Alkalihalobacterium alkalinitrilicum: one gene and its partner. The protein of the gene in region 1 interacts with the protein of each later gene in a pairwise test. Links are inferred from orthologs where the notes say so. Each region holds a gene or a part of one and is shown on either strand. Other genes may lie near its edges. The genes, in order: BK574_RS23195 and BK574_RS26490.

The links.
Region 2: the proteins of BK574_RS23195 (region 1) and BK574_RS26490 interact in binary tests that used the Escherichia coli proteins (3 or more experiments, as listed by UniProt). The link is inferred for Alkalihalobacterium alkalinitrilicum from one-to-one orthologs.

The regions. Positions count from the first base shown.
Region 1 is NZ_KV917368.1:4,802,950-4,806,254, reverse strand. What follows is about bases 64-3,031. They hold BK574_RS23195 (chemotaxis protein CheW), read right to left. Parts: upstream 2,597-3,031; coding sequence 530-2,596; downstream 64-529. Other genes in these bases: BK574_RS23200 (chemotaxis protein CheW), read right to left, coding at 64-505. Outside these bases: BK574_RS23205 (response regulator), read right to left, coding at 1-17; more of BK574_RS23200, read right to left, coding at 59-63; BK574_RS23190 (FixH family protein), read right to left, coding at 3,136-3,305. UniProt on the Escherichia coli protein: Involved in the transmission of sensory signals from the chemoreceptors to the flagellar motors. CheA is autophosphorylated; it can transfer its phosphate group to either CheB or CheY.
Region 2 is NZ_KV917368.1:5,468,174-5,471,372, forward strand. Bases 279-3,140 are described here. They hold BK574_RS26490 (protein-glutamate methylesterase/protein-glutamine glutaminase), read left to right. Parts: upstream 279-1,123; coding sequence 1,124-2,158; downstream 2,159-3,140. Other genes in these bases: BK574_RS26485 (MinD/ParA family protein), read left to right, coding at 279-1,039; BK574_RS26495 (chemotaxis protein CheC), read left to right, coding at 2,205-2,843; BK574_RS26500 (chemotaxis protein CheD), read left to right, coding at 2,836-3,140. Also shown: flagellar biosynthesis GTPase FlhF, read left to right, coding at 1-183; more of BK574_RS26485, read left to right, coding at 173-278; more of BK574_RS26500, read left to right, coding at 3,141-3,199. UniProt on the Escherichia coli protein: Involved in chemotaxis. Part of a chemotaxis signal transduction system that modulates chemotaxis in response to various stimuli.

The DNA of each region.
Region 1 (3,305 bases):
ACTAAAACTGAAGTCATTTAAACATCTCACCCCTATATTGAAATCTATTACTGAGAAACTATGAATTTAATATTACCTTATCAATATTTAACAATGTAAATAGTCGAGTGTCGAGCTTTACGACCCCACTTAAATAGTCAGCCTCAACTCCACCAACGACTTCAGGCGTTGGTTCGATTTTTCCTGACGGAATATCAATGACATCATTCGCCCCATCTACAATAAAGCCAATTTCAATATTGTCTTTTGAAATAACAAGAATGCGAGTCGCATCATCTGACTTTTTAGACTCTATCCCAAATCGCGTTCTTAAATCCATTATTGGGGTAATTACGCCACGTAAATTCATAACTCCTTTTATAAATGAATAAGTTTTAGGAATACGAGTTACGGGTTGCATTCTCTCTATGGATTGAATGTATTCAACTTCGATTGCGTATTCTTCGTCTTTCAGTTGAAAAACAATAACTTTTAACTCAGTACCTACTGCACTTTCAACAGACATCGAGGTTTGCCTCCATCCTTGTAATCACTTAATTAGTGCATTCGTATCAACAATTAAGGCTACTTGTCCATTCCCTAAAATGGTTGCACCTGAAATAGCGAACACATTTGTTAGATAGTTTCCTAATGATTTTAATACAATATCATGTTGTCCAATTAGTGAATCGACAACTAATCCTGCCACTTTGTCTCCTTTATGAACAATAACAAGAGAATAGTACTCTTCGTCTAGTTCATCTTCCACAGGTATTTCAAATAAATCCTTAAGAAATACAAGAGGAACTACTTTTCCACGGAAGTCAATCACCTTTTGATTATGAGCACTAAATACATTTTTCTTATTCACAATCGCTGTCTCAACGATCGATGATAAAGGAATCGCATACTTTTCATCACTTACTTCTACTAACATAACGTCTATAATCGATAGAGTTAATGGGAGTTGAATAGAGAAAACAGACCCCCGACCTAATGTAGAGTCCACGGTTACAACACCGCCTAAAGACTCAAATGTAGAGCGAACAACATCCAAACCTACACCTCGACCGGATACGTCAGTCACTTTATCAGCTGTACTAAAGCCCGCTCTAAACAATAGACCATAAATTTGCTGATCTGTCATTTTACTTGCTTCATCTTCAGTTACAACACCGTTTGTTAATGCTTTTTTTAATACTTTGTCACGATCAATTCCTGCACCGTCATCTTCAATTTCGATAAAGACATTATTTCCGCTATGGAAAGCTTTCAGAATAACTGTTCCTTCTTCAGGTTTTCCTAATTCAAGGCGTTTTTGTGGCGTTTCAATTCCATGATCAATTGAATTTCGAATTAAATGAACGAGGGGGTCACCAATTTCATCAATGATGGTTCGATCAAGCTCCGTTTCCGCTCCTAAGATTTGCAGATTTACTTTTTTATTTAAATCTTTCGAAAGGCTTCGAACCATGCGTGGGAATCGATTAAATACCTGTTCGACTGGCATCATTCTCATGTTTAATATGATTTCTTGAAGGTCCCCTGAAATTCTAGACATTCTTTCAACCGTTTCATTTAGTTCATTATTTTTCAGGTCGCTAGCAATTTGCTCAAGACGACCACGATCAATAACAAGTTCTTCAAATAAATTCATCAATACATCAAGTCTTTCGATATTCACTCGAATCGTTTTATTTGCTTCATTTGTTACTTTTTTTCCATTAATCGCCGTTGTTTTTTCTTGCGGTGCTTCTTCAACGGCTTTTTGAGGAGATACGACCGTTTCTACTACTACTTCCTCAAGACCTGTTTCTTTTTCAGAGGCTGCTTTCTTTAACTCCTCAATATTTAATTGATGGACTTGAACAGATGATATCTCGGAAACTTTATTTACTCGCTTAACAATTTCCTCAGCTTCTATTTTGGAAATAAATGTAACCACAAATTCAAGATCAAATTTCTCTTCCTCTAAATCTTCTGCACTTGGATTCGATTTTATGATTTCACCGACTTGTTCAAGCACTTCAAAAACCATAAACACACGAGCAGCTTTTAACATCGTCCGCTCATCTAAAGAAATTTTAATTTGATACGAATGATAGCCTTGTTCTTGAGATTGCATAAGTACAGTCAGTTCAAACTGGTCATAAGAAACATCAAATGCTGCTGTCAATGTTTCTTCAGTTGTTGGTATTTCTACCTCTTCTACCGTCGCAGCAACTTGAGAAGGTGAACCCCCTTTTTCAATTTGCTCAAGTAATACGGTTACATTTGAGACATCACGCTTCCCTGTTCCCCCTGATGCGATATCATTTACCATCGCTTCTAAATCATCGACGGCTGCAAATACTACATCTAGAACAGGAGTTGAAACATCCAGTTTTTGGTTTCTTATTAAATCTAATACATTTTCCATACTATGTGTTAAATGAGCTAAATCATCATAGCCCATTGTCGCTGCCATACCTTTTAGAGTATGAGCCGAACGAAAAATTTCACCAACAATTGCTAAATTAGTAGGTTCATTTTCTAATAATAATAGGTTGTCATTTAATGACTGTAAGTGTTCTTGGCTCTCATCAATAAACACATCTAAGTATTCTGAAGTACTCAAGACTCTCTTCACCTCAACATTTAAAGTCTACCAGAGTTTTATTTTTATATAATCATTGTAAAAAATTATTAATAGAAATACTTAATAAATAGTACCATGAATCTAGGAAATAAGTAACGTGCCATAGAGTTTATTTACACATATCATAAACTAATCTCGCCTAAGAATATAGTCGAATTAATAAATTTCGTAAAATTATCGCTATTGATTTGTTAATTTTTGTCGAAATTCTTTACATGAAAAATAGCTGAGAGAATATTCCCTCAGCCATTATTTTCATACACGTCTTATTCTTATTCGAATCACTTTTAAGATTCCTTATTAGGTTTTGAACGGTCCAGACATCCGGTATTTTAGAAAAACGTCACTTTTTAACGTTTTGCTGACACAGCTTCCTTTAATTGCTGAATTTTATTAAAAAAGACCTATCTTAACAGACAATAAAGGAACCAAGGTCGGTTTGATCCTAAAATTCACACTACTTTATGAATATAAAGTACCCGTAGTCCATGCTTCTTCACTTTTTCTACCACCATCTATTAATGATCATGGTCTCCATGGTCTTCATGGTCTTCATGGCTATTATGACCGCCCATTTTCGTTGAAATCGTATCAGGTTCAGCTGTAATCGCATCTACATCTACATCGCCAACAACGAGCATCTCTTTTTCCATACGGTGCATGCTACATGCGGTTACATGATAATATG
Region 2 (3,199 bases), 670 kb from region 1 along the record:
GATAAAGTAATTTTTACGAAAAAAGATGAAACCTCATATTACGGAACAATGCTAACATTTGTTGAAAAATATAAAATTGGAGTTGCTTATATTACACTCGGTCAAAATGTCCCAGATGACATCGTAGAAGGTAGTGCAACAGAAATTGTAAATTCTATAGTTGAGGTAAAAAATGATGAATGACCAAGCACAAAGTTTAAGGGAAATAATGGAAAACCAAGACAGCAAGAAGGATACAAAGGTCATTTCAGTAGTAAGTGGGAAAGGCGGCGTTGGAAAGTCGAATTTTGCAATTAACTTTTCCTTAGGCCTTTCACGTGCTGGAAAACGCGTATTATTATTTGATTTGGATATTGGAATGGCCAATATAGATATTTTAATGGGCGTTTCTAGTAAATATAACATTGTTGATATGATTGAAAATGAATTAACGATCTGGGAAATTATCGAGTTAGGTCCAGAAAATATATCATTCGTTTCTGGGGGATCAGGATTTACCCAACTATTTAAACTTAACGAACAAAAATTTCAACGGTTTGTTTCACAGCTTGAATTATTAAGAGATCAATTTGATTATATTATTTTTGATATGGGTGCAGGAGTCTCTGATGATAGTATGCAATTTATTTTATCATCAAATGAAGTCATTCTAGTGACGACACCTGAACCGACTTCCATCACTGACGCTTATGCGATGCTTAAATATATTAATATCAAAATAGATGAAATTCAGTGTTTATTGATTATAAACCGAACAGAAACTGATAAAGAAGGGCAGCTGACTGCTCAAAACTTTCAACGTGTCGTCAAACAATTTTTACAAAAAGACATAATGTATCTTGGTAATATTCCAAATGACAAAACGGTTACTAAAGCAGTCAAATCTCAAATACCGTTTCTACTTTTAGACCCGAAAGCAAAGTCGAGCAGGGCTCTGGAGTTAATAGTTCAGCAATTTTTAGGTGAACAAAACGAAGAACCATTAAAACCTCACTTTAATTCGTTTATCAAGCGCTTTAAACTCCTGTTTAGTTCTTAATTACAATAGATAATTTGTTTCATGGTGAGGGGGGATTTTGTGCAAGACAAAATCACTGTTTTAGTTGTTGATGATTCTGCATTTATGAGGAAGGTCATCACTGATCTATTACAACAAGATGAGCGGATTGAAGTAGTTGGTACGGCAAGAAACGGACAGGATGCTCTTAATAAATTAACAACGATAACGCCATCAGTTATTACTCTAGATGTCGAAATGCCAGTAATGGACGGGTTGGTAACGTTAAGAAAGATAATGAAAAAAAAACCTATTCCTGTCGTGATGGTCAGTAGTATAACATTACAAGGTGCTGAAAATACGGTGTTGGCGATGGAATATGGTGCCGTTGATTTTATTACCAAAACATCTGGAGCCATATCACTTGATATTTATAAAATTAAGGATGAATTGATTGAGAAAGTGATTTTGGCAGCTCAATCAAAAGTGAATAATTTTATGAAGAATGCCCGAAAGGACTTAATTAATTCGATTCATAGTAAGGATAGTCATAAATCGGGAACATCTTATCAATTTATGGCAGATAGTAGGAAAAAGGTGGTTGCGATCGGTACTTCCACAGGAGGCCCCAAAGCTTTACAAGAAGTATTAACTAAGATACCGTCTGCAATTAATGCTCCAATCCTTGTCGTACAGCATATGCCAGCAGGGTTTACGAAATCTTTGGCCAATCGCCTAAATTCTTTGTGCAGTATTGAAGTGAAAGAAGCAGAGGACGGTGAGATAATAAAATGTGGTGTTGCATACATAGCACCAGGAGGTTCACACTTAAATGTCAAGAAAATCGGGACGACGTTAGCTGTTCAATTAAATCAATTATCACCACGAAATGGTCATCGGCCGTCAGTTGATGTTTTGTTCGAATCTTTAGCTGACCTTTCAAACTATAGCATTCTTACGGTTGTTATGACAGGAATGGGAGCAGATGGTTCCCAAGGACTAATAAAATTGAAAAAACAATGTAATACGTATTCGATTGCTGAAGCAAAGGAATCGTGTATTGTCTTTGGAATGCCCCGTGCAGCAATCAAAACAAATCAAGTAGATGAAGTGGTCCACCTAAAGAAAATAAGTATGCGTATTAGTGAGTTAGTTACTTGATTTACCCTATAGAAATATAAAAAAGTGTTGTAGGGAGAGGTTGGATATGAGTTATTATGAACGAATTAAGCCGTACCATTTAGATGTTTTAAAAGAGATAGGTAATATTGGTGCTGGTAATGCAGCGACAGCACTTTCAAAGTTATTAAATAAAAGCATTGATATGAAAGTACCATCTGTAAAAATCATCTCTTTCCAAGAAATTACAGAGTTAGTTGGAGGTGCGGATCAAGTAGTTGCAGCTATTTTTCTTAGATTAGAAGGAGAGGCACCAGGAAGCATGTTTTTACTACTTCCGATTTTTGAGGCAGAACAGCTCATCCAACGTTTAACTGGCAATTCAAAATTCCAGTTAGCTGAACCCCCGTTTGATGAAATTGGGTTGTCTGCTTTACAAGAGATGGGGAATATATTAGCAGGTTCTTATCTCTCCGCTCTTTCAGATTTTACACGATTGAATTTACAGCCATCAGTTCCTGCGATAAGTATTGATTTAGCAGGTGCTATATTAAGTTATGGGTTAATTGAAGTATCACAAGTAAGTGATTATGTTATTGTTATTAATACTGAAGTTCATGAAGTTAATGATGAGTTTCAGCATTCAAGTGGGCATTTCTTTTTACTTCCAGATCCTAATGCGTTTGGGCGAATATTTAATGCTTTAGGGGTAGAGATGGATGAGTGAAGTTGTAAAAGTTGGAATGGCTGATCTAAATATAGTTAAATCCCCACAAACGATTAGAACATCTGGGTTAGGATCATGTGTTGGAGTTGTTTTATATGACGATTATTCATATATTTCAGGGATGGCACACATTATGCTTCCAGATTCAACACTTGCTAAGACGGGTACTTTAAACGTTGCCAAGTATGCAGATACTGCCATTGTTGAATTGATCCAGCAGTTGAAAAGTGCAGGGGCAAAAACCCATGCTCTAAGAGCAAAAATCGCTGGTGGAGCTCAAATGTTTCATTTTTCAAGTACGAACGATATGATGAGGATTGGCCCAAGAAATGTTGATGCTGTGAGAGAAAAATTGA